DNA from 3 places in the Vibrio sp. A37 genome. Region 2 is predicted to be linked to each of the others. Evidence: predicted binding sites of a transcription regulator. Region 2 holds the regulator's gene; each other region holds the start of a gene.
What was found. The regulator PurR, encoded in region 2, represses purine synthesis genes. The targets are predictions, from matches to a motif close to TNANGNAAACGTTTNCNTNA.
Positions count from the first base shown of each region.

Region 1 (6,931 bases), on a different contig from region 2:
AACGACGATCGTCACTACAGAATATTGCGTACGCGAGTTCTTTATATTTATCTTTGATTTTTGTGCGCTCTAAAGCGTAATCAACATCTTGTTTACTATACACCGACTTTTCACCGTTAATTTTAAGCCAAGGTGTTAACTTTGATGCAATTTGCTTAGTTTTTCGCTCGAGATACCATTGGGTTATTTTTTGTTTAAGGTCCATCTAATCCCCTGATTTTTATTCCTTTGACTAGCCTTACAATTTCGCTCTCTAAACCAAGTTTAAGCGCAGCCATCTGATAGTATTGTGACACCAAATAGATGGGTTCGAAAGTATTGTAAGGAAAGTTCATGAAAATTGCATTCATTGGTTTTGGAAAAAGCGCTCATCGTTATCACCTGCCATTTATTGACCATTGTGATGAATTTGATGTTATTGGCTACTACAACCGTAATGGGCTTACATTCGAAATGCCCTACCCAAAGTATAAAGACATTAAACGCTTTGATGATATAGATAGCTTACTCACAAGTGATGCCGACATCATATGTGTCACGACGCCGGCACACTCTCACTTTGAGTATGCAAAATTAGCCTTGCTCGCTGGCAAACACGTTATTGTAGAGAAACCATTTTGCAACTCCCTTTCGCAAGCAACCGAGTTATATGATTTGGCCGCAGAGAAAAACCTCAAAATTACGCCCTATCAGAATCGGCGTTACGACAGCGACTTTCTGACTGTAAAAGAAATTTTAAATACTCCGGAAATTGGCCCTTTGCTTGAAATAGAGTCGAATCACACACATTTTCGACCAGATAAAGCACTTGTTCGAGGTAGCCGTGTGGATGGTAGTGTTTTTGGCCATGCTGTACATTTCATTGACCAAATCGTTGCCTTATTTGGTCAACCCGACCAAGTTATTTCTGATGTGTGTAACCAAGTAAACTATCTACTCGGTGATGGCAAAGGAATGGACGACACACACCCTGAAGATTACTACGATCTAAAATTCATCTATGGCAATACCCGTATTCGTATTCGTCATTCACAACTCATCGTGAACGACCCACCGCGTTGGATTATCAACGCATTAAATGCGACTGCGGTTAAGTTCGATATCGATCAGCAAGAAAGATATCTAAAAAAAGGCATTTACCCAAACAACAAAAATTTCGCTAATGAAACTGAAGATCGTTTATTTAAGATTTATTTTACAAATAAGACAGAGCGAATAAAGCCAATAAATAAATACTACACTCAATTTTATATTGATTTTAAAGATTGGCTCAATGGTGACGCAGCTGAACCTGTAACAAGAGAGCAAACTTTATCTGTGATCCACCTATTAGAAACCATTGCTAACAAATCAACATATAAAAAATTGACTTTTTAGCTTTAAAAGCCATACATAAAATGAATAAGATTGAAAAAATTCGTGTTATTTGCTATAAACTACCTCATCCCTATATTTCCCCTCCCACCTAACTTTTCGTTAGAAAAACTAACCAACTCGTAAGTTTAACTAACTGGACAGAATCAGCACGACTCTTTAGCCTAAACGATATTTTGTATCGACAATTTAGCTTATTGGTCATGCGACCGATGCCGTAAGTATTTAGACATGGGCTTTTTATGGAACATATTTTCTATCATATTCTAAACATTATATTACCTGTCCTATTATGTATTCTTGTAGGTTTTTTACTCGGAAAATTTAATAAGCCTTTTGATACAAAAGTTGTCACAAGTATCATGGCAAATGTTGGCTACCCTTCGCTCATACTTGCTCATCTGGTCGGAAAGAATGTGGATTTAGACATTTTTTTTAAAATGTTATTGTCTGGTGTTTGGGTCATTTTCGTCTTTTTAGCTCTTACTGCAATATTATTAAAGTGCACAAACCTATCATTTCGAACCTACCTATCACCACTTAGTTTAAGTAATGTGGGCAACACAGGACTGCCAATTTGCGCATTGGTTTATGGCCCAAAAGGTTTGATATATGGGCTTGCACTTGTTGTCGCAGTGACGGTATTTAACTTTACAGTTGGACGATGGATTAGCTCTGGTAACTTTACATTAAAACAACTACTTACTAGCCCAGTGATTTATTCGGTTGTTATTTCTGTCGCTATGTTACTAACCAATACGCATTTTCCTAAGCCTATAGCTTCAGGGCTTAATATATTAAGCGGACTTGCTATCCCTTTAATGCTACTGACGCTCGGTCACAGCCTATCGACAATGAAGCTGGGAAACTTAAAGCTGGGAGCTGGACTGGCGATCTATCACTTAATTGCGGGCATCTTTATTACTTGGATTTCATTGCCGATATTTGGATTTGAAGGGATCGCCAGAGGAGTATTTATACTGGAAGGTTTGATGCCCGTAGCTGCTAGCACTTATTTATGGGTTTCGATCTACCGAAAAGAAGAAGCCCCAAATGTAGCCAGTGTAATATTGATTTCTACCCTAATGACCATCATTGTCATTCCGGTTGCATTAACGTATTGGGTATAATCATTAATTAATCACTTACTCACCATACAAACTACTTATTTAACCTCAGTATCGAGCATATATATACTCTTGGGCTCCGACAGAAATACTTCTTCATAAGGAGCCCGTCATGACACCTTTATCGAGTGTTCAATCAGTCATGGAAAAACTATGCGCCTTTTCCTACTGCTTACTGTGACTGTGAACAACATTGGGCTTCCGAAGCATTTACAGAGCTCGTTGAGCAAATTGAAAGTATGGTAGACAAACAAATTCATCATTTAATAGACATTGAACTGCCCCAAAACACTTTTCTTCAAGTATTAAAGCATGAGATGCATTGCTGGGAAGCGGCAAGCAGTTTAAGCTAGCGCTTTAAGTGATAATCAAAAAATGTAATCGTTACTCAAAGTAGGCTAGCTATGACATACGATAAGCTCAATCTTTATTTAATCACACCAGATTTTGAGTCAGATTTGGATCAGTATCTGAAAGGGTTAGAAAATAGTTTGAACCATGGAATCAAATTGATTCAGCTACGTTCAAAAAATCTTTCTATAGACAAATATCTGACACTTGCCCATCCAGTCATAGAGCTTGCTCATCGTTATGATGCTAAAGTTCTTCTTAATGGCTCAGTGGATTTACTAGAGACAACTAGGGCAGATGGAATTCACCTTCCAAGCTTTGAAGCTGAAAAATACTCCTCTCGGCCAATAGAGGGTGACAAGTTACTTTCTATCGCCTGCCATACTGAGTCACAATTAGCGAAGGCAGAAAGCCTATCTGCTGACATAGCAATAGTTTGCCCGATATTTAAAACCCCAAGCAGTCCACGCGGAATACCAATGGGTTGGCGCACTTTTTCGAAATTTGCAAGCCAAACTCATTTGCCAGTTTACGCATTGGGCGGGTTAGATATTAGTCACTATCAAGACGCATTAAGTAATGGTGCACACGGTGTCGCTGCAAAAAGAGCATTTTGGAATATAGCCGGATAAAAAAGCCCACAGGATTCTGTGGGCGATAGGTTAAGTCAAGTGGTTGGCTTAAATTGCCCAACCACCTGCATAAAATGCAACTAGAACAATGGCGATGATAACGGTGCCAACATTGAGTTTCTTCCACTCACCAGCAATAACACGACCAATCACTAGTGAACCAAACCCTAACATGATACCAGTTACAATATTGCAGGTTAGGACAATAAACACCGCGCAAATTAGGCCAGACAAAGCGTCCACTGAATCTGACATGTCTAGCTTGGTGACATTGCCTAACATTAACAGTCCAACATACATTAAGGCGGGTGCCGTAGCGTAACTAGGGACTAAATAGCTAACAGGTGATAAAAACAGCATAAACAAAAATAGTACGCCGACTACGGTTGCTGTTAAGCCTGTTTTACCACCAGCTGCAGTTCCAGCAGCAGATTCAATGTAAACTGCAGCAGGAGCACCACCGACAAGCCCCGCGACAACACTTGTCATGGAGTCTGAAGTAAGAGCTTTCCCACCATCAATGATTTGCCCATTTTTGTCTAATAGATTCGCTTGGCCAGCGACAGCGCGAATCGTACCTGTTGCATCAAAAATAGCAGTGGTAACCAAAGCGAGTACACTTGGAATAACCACCGGCGATAAAGCGCCCATGATATCCAGCTTACCAAATAAAGAATCTTTTCCACCAAATGTTGGCATTGCGAACAAACCCTTATAAACCACATTTGGATCAAATATTAGCCCTACAATCGAAATCGCAATTATCACAAGCAAAATACCACCAGGCACTTTACGTTTTTCTAGACCAATGATCGCCGCTAGCCCAACAATCGACATGATGACAGGGAATGACGTGAAATGACCTAGTGAGACTGGCAAGCCAGCTTCTGTGTTTTTGATTACTAGACCAACCCCATTAGCCGCGATCAACAGTAAGAATAAGCCGATACCAATTCCTGTTCCATGCGCGACCCCAAAAGGTAAGTTCTTCAAAATCCATTGTCTAATGCCGGTAACGGTAATAATGGTGAAGACAATACCCATTAGGAAAACCGCGCCCAAAGCAACAGGAACACTGACGCCCTGCCCTAAAACTAAGCTAAAGGCAGTAAAGGCCGTCAGCGAAATTGCACAACCAATTGCCATCGGCAAACGTGCCCACAACCCCATGACTAAAGAACCAAATGCTGCAATTAAGCAAGTAGCAATAAATACTGCACCTTGGTTAAAGCCCGCTGCACCCAGCATATTCGGAACGACTATAACCGAGTAAACCATCGCTAAAAACGTAGTCAACCCAGCAACAAACTCTTGTTTTACGTTACTACCACGTTGGGTAATTTTAAAAAACTTATCAAAACCACTAATGTGATTTTCGCTGCCACCCTGTGAAGCTTGCTTTTGGGTGAATGAGGTCTTTTCAGACATGTTGATAGTTCCTTAGGAATACCTGTTCAATTTATTTGTGAAGTGGATATGTTGGGTGTTGATAAAACTGATTATCAAACTTAATTCACATACATTTAACCATTCACAAAACGTATAAGATTTTAGAGCGGCACAGCATACAGCAAACGTTTGCGTTTGTAATACTTTAGATCAAAGATTATCGAGATTTAATTCTGTGAATTTAACTCGCATTTTTTATCTATTTGTTTTAAAAACAATTAATCAAAATTGCCGGTTCGTATGATTTTTTAAATAACTCACCAATTTTTTCACTCACCTTTAGGCCATATCGCTTTACCATCCATCAAATAAATGGCTCCACATCTCAGATAGTTGCAACATGTGCAACCTTTACTCTCATGAGATCGTGATCTCAATTGCGAAAACCCGTTTGAAGTCGTGCTTGCAGTTCGGAATGGAGTTAATCGACAATGCACACGTAATATTTGATAACGAAATATTACGTTTATATATATTTTTTACTTTGAATGGGCATTTATCTCATTAGATTAACCCATACTCAGGTTTACTTGGGACGATCCTCGACGTTATTTACGGGAGTGTAAAATGAAAAAAACAGCTTTGGCCGTTATTGCTACAGCAATAATTTCTGCTACTTCATGGCAAGTTGCAGCCAAAGAGCAGCCAGTGACAAGTGCTCAACTACAAAATCAAGCAGTATTAGCCGTCGATTGGGTGCAACAATCTGGAGAATATCAGGCGCTAGCCTACCAAGCTTTTAACGTAGCTAGAATGTCATTCGACCATTTTAAAGAAGAAGCTAAGCCAAACGAAAAGCTTGCTGTTGTCGTTGATCTCGACGAAACCATGATAAATAACAGCGCTTATGCGGCATGGCAAATTAAAAATGGTGAGGGATACTCCTCTAAAACTTGGAGTAAATGGGAAAACGCTGGCAAAGCAAAAGCCATTCCTGGCGCTGTAGCATTCTCAAAGTATGTGGACTCTCACGGTGGCACAGTATTTTATGTTAGCAACCGTTCTGAATCTAGCCTAACAGAAACCATGAAAAACCTCGAAAAACTTGGCTTCGCGGGAGTAAACAAAAAAACGGTACTTTTAAAAACCACGACCTCAGACAAGAAAGCCCGCCGTAACATAATTACAGGCGAAGGCTATAAGATTGTAATGCTCATAGGTGATAACCTAGACGACTTTGATTCTCAAGTCATACACAAATCAAATAAAGATCGTCGTGAACATGTAAAAGATGATCAATTGCTGTATGGCACTCGCTACATTGTTCTACCAAACCCAACCTATGGCGGATGGGAAGGCGGTATGGCGAAAAACTACTTCAAATTAGATAATGCAGGCAAAAGTAAAGTACGTCACGATGCACTACACGCATGGGATGGCAAATAAAATCGTTTCTTTGCGTTAGTCACACTCAGTCAAAGGAGGTCACTCCTTTGACTATTCAACACTTTCTTCACTATTCCCATTTTCAACATTTTCTTGCTCCAATGCCATCTTCTCACGCTCAGCTTTCGAGATATATTTAGGCTTATTGCTTTTATGCAGCTTCGCATTTTTCTTTTTCTGCTTACTCTTAAGAATTTGATTTATCTTCTTTTTTCTATTCATATGTAGACAGCCACATATTGTTAAAAATGGCCAACGAGGATATAGAGTTTTCTCAAGGATCGCAAATTTAACGGCAATTCACTCTTCTTGGTAACGACGTTGTGCGCAATAAAATTAAAATCCGTAAAGTCGACTCGGGTTATCAACAAGTATCTTCTGATACAATGCCGGATCCCTCAACCAATGCCACAAACTATCAAGTAAGTCCCCATCATTAGGCATTCTTGACTTTACTCGTGGATGAGGCCAATTGGAGCCCCATACACATTGTTCGTGATTGGCTTCAAGCAAAGCGTGAACAAAAGGTATCACCTCCTCGTACGGAGGAGCTTGCATGCAGAGCTCATATGGAGCAGACAATTTCGTCCAAACCTTACCCTCACACATGAG
Region 1 covers NZ_JBLNLI010000002.1:332,096-339,026, reverse strand. The annotation lists gene ACM2FC_RS05125 (DUF6559 family protein) at 1-205, opposite strand, end outside; gene ACM2FC_RS05120 (Gfo/Idh/MocA family oxidoreductase) at 334-1,377, shown strand; gene ACM2FC_RS05115 (AEC family transporter) at 1,791-2,504, shown strand; gene ACM2FC_RS05110 (hypothetical protein) at 2,630-2,854, shown strand; gene ACM2FC_RS05105 (thiamine phosphate synthase) at 2,906-3,484, shown strand; gene ACM2FC_RS05100 (NCS2 family permease) at 3,533-4,912, opposite strand; gene ACM2FC_RS05095 (5'-nucleotidase, lipoprotein e(P4) family) at 5,501-6,319, shown strand; gene ACM2FC_RS05090 (DUF2986 domain-containing protein) at 6,371-6,541, opposite strand; gene ACM2FC_RS05085 (amidohydrolase family protein) at 6,656-6,931, opposite strand, start outside.
Region 1: the regulator PurR is predicted to act here: its motif matches at 5,051-5,070, upstream of ACM2FC_RS05100 (NCS2 family permease).

Region 2 (6,931 bases):
CTTTTTAATTTCTTTCCAACCTGTTTCAAGCCGCCTTTTAATGCCATTAGAAAGACAACATGGGGCTTTTTTCCCTGTCGACGAATCTGTTGACTATGTCATGGTACTAGGGAGCGGTCACGTAGTTGATGATCAAATCCCACCCACTTCGGAACTAAGTAGAACTGGACTAATGCGTCTTGCAGAAGGTATACGCATCATGCGTATGTATCCTGGTTCAAAATTGATTTTGTCCGGTTATGCGGCCGGTTCAGAAGTAAGCAACGCTCGAATGATGGCAAAAGTGGCGCTTGCGTTGGGTGTTCCAAAATCCGATATCATCTTGCTTGAAACGGCTCAGGACACTTGGGAAGAAGCACGTCAAGCCGCGGCTTTCGTCAAACAGAAGCGGCTAGTGTTAGTCACTTCCGCAAGTCATATGACAAGGGCTCTAAACGAATTTCATTCCGTGGGATTGAATCCTCTCCCAGCTCCAACCAACTTCCTAGCACATAAAAATATCTCTCAACCTTGGGATAAATATACGCCAAAGGCCAAGTACCTTGAACAAACTGAAATCTATTGGCATGAACGCCTAGGTTTAATTTGGCAATCAATGCGTGACTGGGTTTCTAAAGATCTTGCTGGCTCTTCCAACCAGAATACTCAAGAACAATAATCTCGTGAGCCTGCTTTTAGAGTGGGCTCAACGCTTCTCCTTTATTGTCGAACAACTGTATTTCCCCTCACCGCACACATAAGAATACATCAATTTGCGAGCAGATTCCCATTTATTGATTACACTAAAAGCATGAACGGAACATTTACGCAAGCATGATCGACTTAAAAGCATTTAACGATAAACGCGCAGAAATATATTGGTGGATTTCGAGCATATTCATTAAAGAACTATCTGACGCAGAGTTAGAGCAATATCGAAGCTCACAGATCAGAACATTTATTGAAGGGTTAGGTGATGTCCCAGTCCTTACTGAGCCCAGTGATGACCTGTTGCACTGCATCGACAAAATAGTTCTAATGGATGACCCACAAATTCAGCTATCGTCAGATTTTGATGATCTTTTTTTAAGTTCAGACAAACGCGCAATTTCTGCCTGCGCTTCAAGTTATCGTAATATGGCCAATCCTGCGAACAAGATTTCCGCACAGGAAATCGTCAAGATAATGCAATCGCACAATATTACTCTCGACCAAATTCAAAATGAGCCCGCCGATCATATTTCTAACATATTGGACTTTTTAGGAAACCTCATTATCCGATCAAATGAACTCGAGCAGCTCCCACACCTTGAAAATGCTTTAAAAGAACAAGAAACCTTTATCCGCAGCTATCTACTCTCTTGGATGTATGATTTTCGAGAGCAAGTAAACGCAAAAGACAATTTTGGCTTTTATGCAGCGTTTACTCGCCTGTTAGTTTCTTTTCTAGAATTAGACTGCGAATACCTTGCTTCACCCGACACTGTAGGGCGAAATTCGTGACAAAATAACCACATTATGTTAGTAAGGTAGGTTTTTGTTCGCCCAATAGCGCTAAATCACTACAAAATAACAACGCAATCGATTAAAAGCCTTAAAATTGAACAAAATTTAACCTCGAAAGGTCAACACACCCTAGTAGGGCCTGCCAAACTTTCTGAAAAAGTGAGTTAGGCAGGCCTTATTTAGAACATTTTACAACTAAATTTTCTGCCTACTTCTGGAGCTGAGGTAGGTAGTAACTAACAGGACAGCACGTTATGGCCACCATTAAAGATGTTGCACGCTTAGCCGGTGTATCGACGACAACCGTTTCACACGTTATCAATAAGACTCGTTTTGTTGCCGAAGCGACCCAAGAAAAAGTGATGCAAGCGGTCAAGGAACTAAACTACGCTCCTAGTGCTGTAGCACGGAGCCTAAAGTGCAACACTACCCGGACAATTGGTATGCTGGTTACTCAATCTACTAATTTGTTTTTTTCTGAAGTCATTGATGGTGTCGAAAGCTATTGTTACCGACAAGGGTATACTCTGATTTTATGTAACACTGGCGGGATCTACGAAAAGCAGAAAGATTACATACGTATGCTTGCGGAAAAGCGAGTCGATGGCATGCTGGTTATGTGCTCAGATCTCACCGAAGAGCTGTTGGAAATGCTTGATAGCCACCCCGATATCCCTAAAGTGATTATGGACTGGGGACCTGAAAGTTCTCAAGCAGATAAAATTATCGATAATTCTGAAGAAGGTGGCTATTTAGCTACCCGCTACCTGTTGGACAGAGGTCACAGAGATATCGCTTGCTTGAGTGGCCAACTAGAAAAGGCCGCCTGCCAAGAACGCATCCGAGGTTATACCAGAGCTCTAAACGAAGAAAATATCCCAGTAAACAATGATTGGATTTTAGAAGGTAACTTTGAGTGTGATACCGCTGTTCTTGCCGCAGACAAGATTGCAGTCATGGACAAAAAGCCAACGGCGGTATTTTGTTTCAATGACACCATGGCTCTGGGATTAATGAGCCGACTTCAGCAAAAAGGTATACGCATTCCTGATGATATATCTGTGATTGGCTACGACAATATTGAGCTAGCTGAATACTTTTCTCCGCCACTCACAACCATCCACCAACCTAAACGTCGTGTCGGTAAAAACGCGTTCGAAATACTTTTAGAACGAATCAAAGATAAAAAACACGAAAAACGCGTGTTCGAGATGCAACCTGAGATAGTCGAGCGCGATACTGTTAGAGATATCAGAAAATAAGCCAAATATATAGGCAGAATGTATCGTATTTATGCGCTGAATTTTAATTCAGCGCATATTTTAACCTAAAATCCATTCGCATTTATTTACAATCACCCTCTGAAGCAAGATCACGTTTCATATCAAGAAAAGTGAACCTTTCCGCAAAATCTGAATTATTATTAAATGACTTAATAATGATACGCACAAGGCAAACCACTTGAGAGAGTGGGACGCAAAGCTTCCGGCCTAAGTCTTTTTAGAATAGGTAGCGGGGTTACCGATGATCGTTATGCAATATAAACCAAAGTTTTTATTCAACCTTTCTGCATAGTAGTTCATCTACGTCTCAAACTCATCGCATGCCTTCGTGTGCGTATCCTCTAAGCTCGGGATTAGTTGATATGGATAAACCAATTTTAAAAGATTCAATGAAGCTCTTTGAGCCATTAGGACGAATCAAATCTCGCTCTATGTTCGGTGGCTATGGAATATTTGTTGATGACACAATGTTCGCTCTTATCGCCAATGATAAACTTCATATACGTGCTGATGATAAAGCATTGAAAAGCTTTAAAACACGTGGATATGAACCCTACGTATACACTAAAAAGGGGCTACCTGTAGTCACTAAGTACTTCGCTCTTCCGGATAACTGGGACAAAGACCCACAGCAAACTTTTGAATGTGCCAAAGAAGCTTGGTTTTCTGCTCAGAAGGAGAAAGTCTCTCAATCGGTTGGCAAACCGACAAGGTTAAAAGACTTACCTAACCTTCGGCTAGCAACCGAAAGAATGCTGAAAAGAGCAGGAATAGAATCTGTGGAAGCACTTGAGCAAAAAGGCTCTGTTGAAGCTTTTAAAGCTATCAAACAAACTCATTCAACTGATGTGAGTTTAGAGCTTCTGTGGGCTTTAGAGGGAGCGATTCAAGGCAAGCACTGGTCCGTCATTCCTCAAGCTAGGAAAGAAGAGTTACAAAGCCGGTTAATTTAACCTCAGCTTCAGTATAAAAAAGCCGACTTTATGTCGGTTTTTTTGTACATGGGTGAAATTTATTTTTTTATGCTCCTGTCTATATACTCAGATAATGCCAAATTGTCTTCTTAAAGACAGAGTTATGTAGCTGCTGGAGAATCAAATGAATAAAAAGCTCATCATCGGAACAATCTTAGTCCTGCTGATTATTTTTCTTGGTATCAATTTTGGTCAGTACTTAACCATAGAAAATGCAAAAGCTCAACAAGAGTTACTTAACCAATATATTTCCGATAACTTTGTTACGGCCGTAGTGATTTACTTCCTCGCTTACGTTGCTATCACAGCTTTTTCTATTCCTGGCGCAGCAGTCGTTACTCTTTTAGCGGCAGCCCTGTTTGGCTTTTGGAACAGCTTAATTTTGGTCTCTTTTGCCAGTACTATTGGAGCAACACTGGCGTTTCTAAGCAGTCGCTATCTCCTTCGTGATTGGGTACAAAGCAAGTTTGGTGAAAAGTTATCCGCAATTAACAAAGGCGTTGAAAGAGATGGATCGTTCTACCTATTCTCTCTAAGACTTATCCCTGTATTCCCTTTCTTTCTTATTAATTTATTAATGGGATTAACACCTATAAGCACTCTACGCTTCTATCTAGTCAGTCAACTTGGAATGCTACCAGGCACGGCGGTATATCTAAATGCGGGGACTCAGCTATCTCAAATCGATAGCCTTTCTGGCATAGTATCTCCTATCGTGCTTGGTTCATTTGCGTTACTGGGCTTGTTCCCGTTTATAGCCAAGTGGATCATGACCAAAATTAAATTAGGACCAAATACACAAAATGGCAGTGCTTAATGAAGCTCTATACGGCAAAAAACCCTACGGAAGCTCACCTTGTTTGTGAGCTTTTAAAGTCTGAGCGAGTCGACTGTGAAGTCAGAGGGGAAAGTTTATTTGGCTTGCAAGGTGAATTACCTTTTGGTGAAGATACTGAGCCATATGTCTGGTTGCTCAACCCTTTTCACCAAGACAAAGCCACGAGTATTATCAAAGAGTACCAATCTAGACTAACCCAAGGTAATGTAGTGGATTGGAAATGCCCTCACTGTGACGAGCAAAACGAAGGACAGTTTGCTATTTGCTGGAATTGCGGGCAGTCAATTGAAGTCTAGATGTAGAAAAAGGCGCCAAAAAGCGCCTTAATAAATTGCATCCTGCTATCTGCTATCTGCTATCTGCTATCTGCTATCTGCTATGCACTAAGATATAAATCCAAGTACTCTTGCGCAGCATTTTTCCAACAGAAATCTTGCTTCATTGCATAAGACTGCAACCTTTCCATCTCTTGTGGATTTTGCGTATACAACAACAAAGAGTTCAAAAGGGTCAAAAGTAAATCAACAGGGGTTGGTTCATAGAAAACAAACCCAGTTGCCGCTTCGCGATCTTGGTAATAGTCGGTTACACTATCTTTTAATCCACCCACACCACGGACAATTGGTAACGTACCATAGGCCATACTGTAGATTTGATTCAACCCACAAGGCTCAAACTCAGATGGCATCAAGAAGAAATCCGAGCCTGCTTCAACCAGGTGTGCTAAACGGTTGCTGTAAGCTTCGATAAAAATAAATTTCTCTCCGTGCAATGCGGAAAGTTCTTTCAGTTGGCTAGCTAAAATCGGGTCACCAGTACCAACGATAACCAACTGCACATCATGGGATAAAAACTTATCGAGTATCGGCAATAAATAGTGAATACCCTTCTGGCTCGTCAAACGGCAAACCATGCCATACATAGCAACGTCGCGTCTCTTTAATCCAACTTCATCTTGTAACGTCGCTTTTGCTAGTTTTTTGCCTAGCTTCATACTCTTCACTTCAGAAGAATAGTGTTGTGGCAAGAATTCATCGGTTTCCGGATTCCAAGAAGAGTAGTCACAACCATTCAATATGCCTACTAAGTCTTTCTCACGAGTTTTAAACTCTTTATGCATCCCATGCCCACCGAGCTCAGTTTTAAGCTCTTCCGCGTAACTTGGACTGACAGCATTGATCTTGTCTGCAGACATCACTCCTGCTTTGAGCATAGTCACATGCGTTGAACTGATGGCCGCTTCTGGGACAAATCGGGAATGAAACTCCAACAAGCAATGGAGCTCTTCGTAACTAAAAACACCCTTAAATACAGCGTTATGAATGGTGAGAACACTTTTAATACTTGAGTAGAACGTATCGTAACGATAGCGATTTTTGAGCAGGTATGGTACCAAGCCTGTATGCCAGTCGTTTGCATGAATAACATCTGGCTTGTAAGAAAGCTTACGCAACATGTCCAAGCAAGCCGCACTGAAAAATGCAAAACGTTCACCATTGTCAGCATAAGCTTGATTATTTTCCGCATACATTTCATCGCGATCGAAATATTGCGGGCAATCAATTGCATAAACAGGAACCCCTGCAACATGAAGCTCACGAACTTTATATTCGGTATGGGGCCACATATCGAGACGAGTCTCCAACAAAACAGGTGACTCGTTTATATTTGAAACTTTTCGATATGCAGGAATACACAAACGTACATCTTGATCGAGATTCAGAAGAGCTTCGGGTAAGGCTTTAGCCACGTCGGCCAAGCCTCCACTCTTGATTAACCCTTCTGCCTCAGACGCTACAAATAGAATAGATAAACTCTTAGTAGCCAACTCTTGCTCCTTTTGGAATTACTACAATGCCATCATCTGATACATGATATAGCTTTTTATCTTCTTGTAAATTAACGCCAAGCTGTGTACCAGGAGCAATATCTGCACCTTTATCGATGATGACTCTGCGTAACACGCACCCCTCTCCGACTTTAACATCACCAAGCAAAATACTCTCGCTAATGTCACAAGATGAAGCAACGTTACTACGGAAGCCAAGGACAGACTTTTCTATACGAGCACCGCGAACGTAGCTGCCATTGCATACTAGGCTATCAATAATCTGTACTCGACCGTTTGAACAGTCGCTGAAAGTTGCGGGTGGAAGTGGTGGGTGATATGTGTGAAGTGGCCATTTGCGATTGTATAGAGAGAAAGGAGCGTCTTTTTTCAGAAGATCCATATGGGCTTGCCAATACGCGTCGATAGTACCAACATCACGCCAATATACTTCTTCTTTTTCTCCGGTGATTCTGTTGGTACTGAAATCATAAACAAATACATCTCCGCGAGGGAACATATT
Region 2 covers NZ_JBLNLI010000009.1:103,628-110,558, reverse strand. The annotation lists gene elyC (envelope biogenesis factor ElyC) at 1-658, shown strand, start outside; gene torD (molecular chaperone TorD) at 814-1,482, shown strand; gene purR (HTH-type transcriptional repressor PurR) at 1,740-2,747, shown strand; cyclic di-GMP riboswitch class I at 2,927-3,011, shown strand; gene ACM2FC_RS16005 (TfoX/Sxy family DNA transformation protein) at 3,131-3,721, shown strand; gene ACM2FC_RS16000 (TVP38/TMEM64 family protein) at 3,867-4,559, shown strand; gene ACM2FC_RS15995 (DUF7577 domain-containing protein) at 4,559-4,876, shown strand; gene glgA (glycogen synthase GlgA) at 4,957-6,408, opposite strand; gene glgC (glucose-1-phosphate adenylyltransferase) at 6,398-6,931, opposite strand, start outside.

Region 3 (6,931 bases), on a different contig from region 2:
TAACCAAAAACGTCAGCAACCACGAGTTAGGTTGTTTGAATTTGGTCTTCGCTTTATTCCTTCTAAGTCTGCCGAAAATGGTATGCGCCAAGAGCCAATGCTTGCTGGTGTTATTGCTGGCGCTAGAAACGAAGAGCATTGGGATATTGCTACCAATACTGTTGACTTCTTTGACCTTAAAGGTGATTTAGAAGCAGTACTAGAACTGACTTCTAATGAAATCGCGTTTGGCTTTAAGCCGCTAGGCGACGCAAGCTCTAAAAACCAAGCGCTTCACCCTGGTCAATCTGCAATTATTACCGCGGATGGAAAAGAAATCGGTGTGATTGGTACAGTACACCCAGAACTAGAGCGTAAACTTGGTCTGAATGGTCGTACTATCGTATTCGAGATCGAGTGGAATTCCATTAATACACGTGTGATTCCGGAAGCAGTTAAAGTATCTAAATTTCCTGCCAATCGACGCGATATTGCACTAGTTGTTGATGAGAAAGTTAACTCTTCGGATATCGTTGATGCTTGTCTTGCAAGTGGTGGCGAACTACTTGTTGATGCGAAGCTTTTCGATGTGTACGTTGGTAAAGGCATTGAAGAAGGCAAGAAGAGCTTAGCGATCGCACTGACATTACAGTCGGTAGAGCGCACTTTAGAAGATGCAGACATCAGTAATAGTGTTGATTCAATTGTTGCTGCAGCGTCGGAACAATTTGGTGCAATGCTACGCGACTAATAGAAAACTATAGCAAGTTTAAGCCCTATCTAATTATATGATAGGGCTTTTCTATGCCATTAGTATTTTGAATACACGGAAATTAATTTATGCACTTCTTACAAGACAATCCGAGAAGTGTAGTGTGTAATGCTAGAGTTTGCATATAAATTATGTGAATTAATTGTTTAATTTAAGTGTATGATTTTTATAATTATAAAAATTGACAAAATCTTACGAAACCTTCATTCATAGTTCGATATGCTAATGTTTAATTTGTTAATAGTGTAATGTACTGTAATTATTTAACGTGCTAGTGATTTATTAGAATAATATCTAATTTTGATTAAATTATATCTCATTGATTTACCTTGCAAATCAGTAATTGATAAAGAAAAAAGTTGGCGAAAATCATAAGCTTGACTTACACTTTTCAAGGTAAAGCCTATATGTTGTTGATTGGCTAGGCGAAATGCTATGGCGCAGCCTTTTAGGCAGCAATGTTTAACACAGTTTTGAGGAAAGTTTTATGGCGCTCACAAAGGCCGATTTGGCTGAGAACCTGTTTGAAAAACTTGGATACAGTAAACGGGATGCCAAGGAAACGGTTGAAGTGTTCTTTGAAGAAATTCGCAAAGCACTCGAAAGTGGCGAACAGGTAAAACTGTCAGGTTTTGGCAACTTTGATCTTCGCGATAAAAATGAACGACCTGGTCGAAACCCGAAAACCGGTGAAGACATTCCAATTACCGCTCGTAGGGTGGTAACCTTCCGTCCAGGCCAGAAGTTAAAAGCTCGAGTTGAAAATATTAAGGCAAGTTAGAGTTTTATAAAGGTAAAATTCGGCGGTGAAAGCTTTCACCACCGTGTTTTAAGGTTGTGCGCTACACTTCAATGAGTAGCGCTCAGACTATGCTGCTTGAAGGTGTGTAGTGATGTAAGGCTGCCATGCCTTTTGATATAGCTCCTTCGATACCTGCCTAATGTTTTCAATTTTCGCTGTTTCTAATTCTGTAAGTGCTCGGTTTTGTTCCGCAGCACTGCGTTCTATAAGTTGAATCTCTTCATATAGGTCATGCTCACGCCCACTTTTTACATCCGCTATTGCCTGAAGGTGTAACTGAACTTCAGCAATCAACCCTGATTGAGGTAATTGAACAAGCAAGTTTAAGTCTCGGTACCCAGATTCTCTAGGGGATTTAAATCTGTTTTTTACTCTAACGACCGTCGTTTCTCGGCTCAGGGCTTCATATACTTCAACTAGGCTAGAGACATCATTCGCAACAATTGTTGCTCTCGCCAAGTCGGTAATTTTTTCGACGTTGCCACCTAATTCATGATTTATTTTGTTTAGCGCGCGTTGTTTCGATTTTGTGCCTGAAAATATAGCGTCAGTTCCTGTGAGTAGGGCGGCACTTGCACAAAGTATTTCCAGTTCTTTTTGGGCATTAGTTGCGTGGCTGTATAAGAGGTCAAAATCATTGTAAGGTTGAATCACCGAAGCTTGTTCGGTACTGGATATGCCATAAAGGCCGCTTAAACAATGCTTGAAACGTTTGGAGCAAACTTCATTTTGTTGCTGGTTTGACAGTCTAGATTGTTCACTCCCTGAAGGAGTCGGAGGCGCAGCAAACGCAGACGTTCGGCTCAGCAACAGCAACATGATTGCTGTAGTACGGAAAATAAAACTCATTCACTCTCCTCAAATTCGCTGTGTTGAATAAAAATGTGACAACAAAAAGTTATAAAGGTTTTCAGCACAAACAAATCAAGAGTTAACAAATATGAAATTGGGCGTTAAGAAGTGGAATTCAACCATGAGCAAAGCAAATACTTTAAAAGTATGCGAGCTATCACAACTTCGAACTTGTCTTTGCGCCTGCTTCCTTAATCTACATTTGAAAGTATATTGATGGAGAGATTAATGGAAAATGAACAAAATCTTTAGCTTCATAAGAAGGCTGTAACAATCTGTAACCACGCTCTCAGTTCGTGTAATCTAAGCAATTAAAAAGTATAGTTATGCCACGAAGTCCATCCGGCTACGTAACAACAATCACAATAAGTCTAAAAGGCCTTTAATAATGAAAGATCCAGAATTTTGGCACAACAAGTGGGCGTCAAATCAGATTGGTTTTCACCTCAATGAAGTCAACCCTATTCTAATTAACCACTGGGAGAAAACGTCTCCAGCTAGAGGTGATAAAGTATTTGTTCCACTTTGCGGTAAAACTGAAGATTTGGTGTGGTTGGCTTCTCGTCATGATTCAGTACAGGGCGTCGAACTTAGTCAGGTGGCAGTTCGTTCATTTTTCGCAGAGCACTTTTACACGCCAACAGTAATTCCTGTTAGTGGTCAACATGAGCTTTACCAGTTCGACGAACTTTCTATTTATACTGGAGACTACTTTACCGCACCAATAGAGAAAGTGGATATTGTTTACGATCGCGCTGCTCTGATTGCATTACCTGAAGAAATGAGAAAAGAATATGTAGTTAGGCTCCTTTCTCTATTGAAGCCAGAAGGTAGAATTTTGCTGGTGACATTAGACTATAGTCAGTCAGAGATGTCAGGCCCTCCATTTAGTGTGCCTCAAGCAGAAGTAGAAAAACTATTTGAAGGACTAAAAGTTACGCATTTGTATCGAGATGATGCTGATGAAAGCCACCCTAAAGTCAAGCAAAAGGGATTAAGCCGATTTGCTGAGGAAGCTTGGCTAATTGAAAGCTAGCTTTCTACCCCAAGCGCTTTGCTTCGCTTGGGGAATAGCAGTTTAATATAGAATATCTATTTTGCTAGCAGATTTAACAGCAGTTTCTATCGCTAACTCGATAGAGTTTTTTCTCGCCAGCACAACACCAAGTCGGCGCTGACCATCAATATCTGGCTTTCCAAATAAGCGTAGCTGGCAAACAGGATTTTCCAAAACATGGTTTAGCCCCTGGTAGCGAATGTTTTTCGACTGGCCATTTCCAAGAATGACAGCTGAAGCGGAGCTACCCAACTGATTAATGGCTCCAATTGGTAAGCCAGTGAACGCTCGAACGTGAATAGCAAACTCAGACATATCTTGAGAAATGAGGGTAACTAAGCCTGTATCGTGTGGGCGTGGAGACACTTCATTGAATATCACATCATCGCCATTAATAAACAACTCGACGCCAAAGATACCGTAGCCGCCTAACGCATCGACAATGAGTTTTGCTGCATGATGGGCTTTATTTAGAGCTTTTTCTGACATACTTTGTGGCTGCCAAGATTCGCGATAGTCACCATCTTCTTGCCTATGACCGATAGGAGCGCAAAAATGTACGCCATTTACTGAACGGGCCGTCAGTAGAGTAATCTCATAATCGAAATCGATGAATCCTTCAACGATGACTTTTCCGGCAGTACCTCGGCCCCCTCGCTGAGAGTATTCCCACGCAGCTCTGATTTCTGCAGGTGTCCTAATGACACTTTGACCTTTACCAGAAGAGCTCATTACTGGTTTGCAAACACAAGGTAAACCAACACCTTCAACGGCTTCCGCGAAGCTTTGATAACTGTCGGCGAATCGGTAAGGGGAGGTATGAAGCCCTAGCTCCTCTGCGGCGAGTTTGCGTATACCTTCGCGATCCATGGTCAGTTTTACAGCTTTTGCTGATGGTACAACATTTAAGCCTTGCTTCTCTAAATCGACCAATACATCGGTTGCAATAGCTTCGATTTCAGGCACGATAAAATCTGGCTTTTCCTGCTCGATAACGTTACGGAGTTGATGGTCATCTAGCATGTTGAATACATGAGAGCGATGCGCAACCTGCATAGCAGGGGCACTTGGATACCTATCACACGCGATAACCTCGAGTCCGAGCCTTTGGCACTCGATTGCGACCTCTTTTCCTAGCTCTCCAGAGCCTAATAATAAAACACGAGTTGCACTTGAAGTCGTAGCGGTACCAAACATATAAAACCTTGTACCTAATATGGATAATGGTTAGGTGCTAAATAATACTTGAAGATAGAGAAAAAGCAAACGTTTGCTTTTTAGTGGTCTATATCAGCTTTACATTGTAAATTCCTTATTTTATTAGAAAATAAAGAATTAAGCCGGCCTAAGGGAGTTTGGTTTAAGTTAAGTCAGTGCTACCGAATTATCTTAATAAAAATTGTATTGAGTGGGTATACAAATATCAACTTGCGTTCATAACGCGGTTGGCCATATCACATTATATTTAATATTTTTATCAATAAAAGTTGAATTATATTTCTCATTAATGTAAAAAGTACAAGATGTCATGGGATAGGAGCAGACATTAGATGCGTGTTGATTTTGAATTAGCAAAATCGATAAGGATATCTATAGAACAATTAAGTGTAGGGATGTTTGTTACAGCAATTGAAGAGAATGAAAATATCACTCTCGCTAATGCTGGCAGAGTACATTGTCCAACTTCCATTAAAAAGCTAATGGATAACGGTATAAAATTCGCTTGGGTTGACAAAAAACTTTCATGCGCAAAGTGTGAAATTGATGTTCGACCAATTCAACTCGTTGATCCCATTGAACGTCAATCACTTCAAGAAATTCGAGAAAAACGTAAACTTGCCTCTAGAGACGCCCAACAAAAGAAAGCAAAAGTCTTAGTTGATCACGCAAGAGATCTTGCTCATAAGCTTCTAACCAATACGTTTCAAAGACGAACTACGTTAGCAGAAGACGCCAGTGCGTGGGCAGATAACATTGTCGATCTGGCGTTAGTTGATACGGATGCTATTCGTTGTGTAACAGCACTGAGAAATAAAGACAGCTATTTATTAGAACACTCTGTGAATGTGTCCTGTTTGCTCGTTAGTTTTGGTAAGCACCTGCAGATGGACAAAGCAATGCTTAAACAGCTAGCTATTGGCGGAATCATTCATGACATTGGCAAGATAAGGGTAGATGACAAAGTATTAAACAAGACGGGCAAGCTTACTGCAGAAGAATTTGAGCAGATGAAAATGCATCAGATTTATGCCAAAGAGATCTTGGCCAAAGTGGAAGGCTTTAGCCAAGTAGCCCGAGATATTTGTCTAATGCATCATGAAAAACTGGATGGTTCGGGATACCCTGACGCACTCTCCGGTGGTCAAATTCCACTCCATAGTCGAATGAGTACTATCGTTGATATATACGATGCCCTGACCGCCGATAGGTGTTACAAAAAAGGGGTAAGCTCTGCTGAAGCTTTTAAAATTATGTTGGATATGAGTCCTCATCAACTTGATAAAGACTTGGTGTATAAGTTTATTAATTGTATCGGTATTTACCCGGTAGGATCGGTTGTGGAGTTGTCCGACGGTAGGGTAGGTATTGTATGGGATCGCAATGATACTAATCCGTTAGAGCCACAAGTCAAATGCGTGTACTCTCGTAAATATAAACACTTTATCGATGTAAATTACGTCGACACTAGCAAGCATGAAGCATCTATAGAACGTGCTATTGCACCTTCAGCGTTAGAAGTTGATATTTCGCCTTACTACAAATAATAGAAAGCAAGACGAAAAACCATCGCAAAAGGCCAGTACGCTCTAATTTAGATCGAAATATATGAAACCGGAACGTCTGGGTTCAGAGCATCTAATGTCGCTTGTGTATCCGCTAAATGACTTGAACTTGCTTCGGTCATTTCTATTAAGGCAGCGGACCGAATGTCTTTAAAACTGCGTCCATCCATTAGAACTTGAATTAGTGCGACTTGAAGCGGTGGAAGGCTAGGGTTAAAAGCCGCGTTCTCTGCGTACGAACCTTTGTATATATTTCCGTCGTTCAGCTTTAAAGCCACGCCGCTTAGGTTACCGCTGTATGGGGAATGGCTTTTATTGAGAGCAGCTAAAGCTTGAGATACAAGCAAATCGTCGTTGTCAGGTATTTGTTTACCATGATCTTTATCCCCCATAAGGCCGATAGTTACCCCAAGATCTTCTGGTCCGAATGAATCTGGCAAATATTCCTCCAGTAACATTTCGTCTCTTTCTGGCAGTTGTACTTTTAGTTTGGTTGATGTTGTCAGCTCACGCATGAATTGCCGACAGTGACCACAAGGGCTGTAGTTGACCGTTACATTAAGTATTCCATCTTCACCTTTCATCCAAGCGTGGCTAATCGCACATTGCTCAGCGTGAATTGATTGACTTAACTGAGTGCCCAAAAACTCAATGTTAGCACCAAAGTAAAGGGTTTCTGATAAGCC
Region 3 covers NZ_JBLNLI010000002.1:526,233-533,163, reverse strand. The annotation lists gene pheT (phenylalanine--tRNA ligase subunit beta) at 1-730, shown strand, start outside; gene ihfA (integration host factor subunit alpha) at 1,239-1,532, shown strand; gene ACM2FC_RS05990 (RelA/SpoT domain-containing protein) at 1,620-2,402, opposite strand; gene ACM2FC_RS05985 (thiopurine S-methyltransferase) at 2,794-3,441, shown strand; gene purT (formate-dependent phosphoribosylglycinamide formyltransferase) at 3,484-4,659, opposite strand; gene ACM2FC_RS05975 (HD-GYP domain-containing protein) at 5,013-6,227, shown strand; gene cdd (cytidine deaminase) at 6,275-6,931, opposite strand, start outside.
Region 3: the regulator PurR is predicted to act here: its motif matches at 4,721-4,740, upstream of purT (formate-dependent phosphoribosylglycinamide formyltransferase).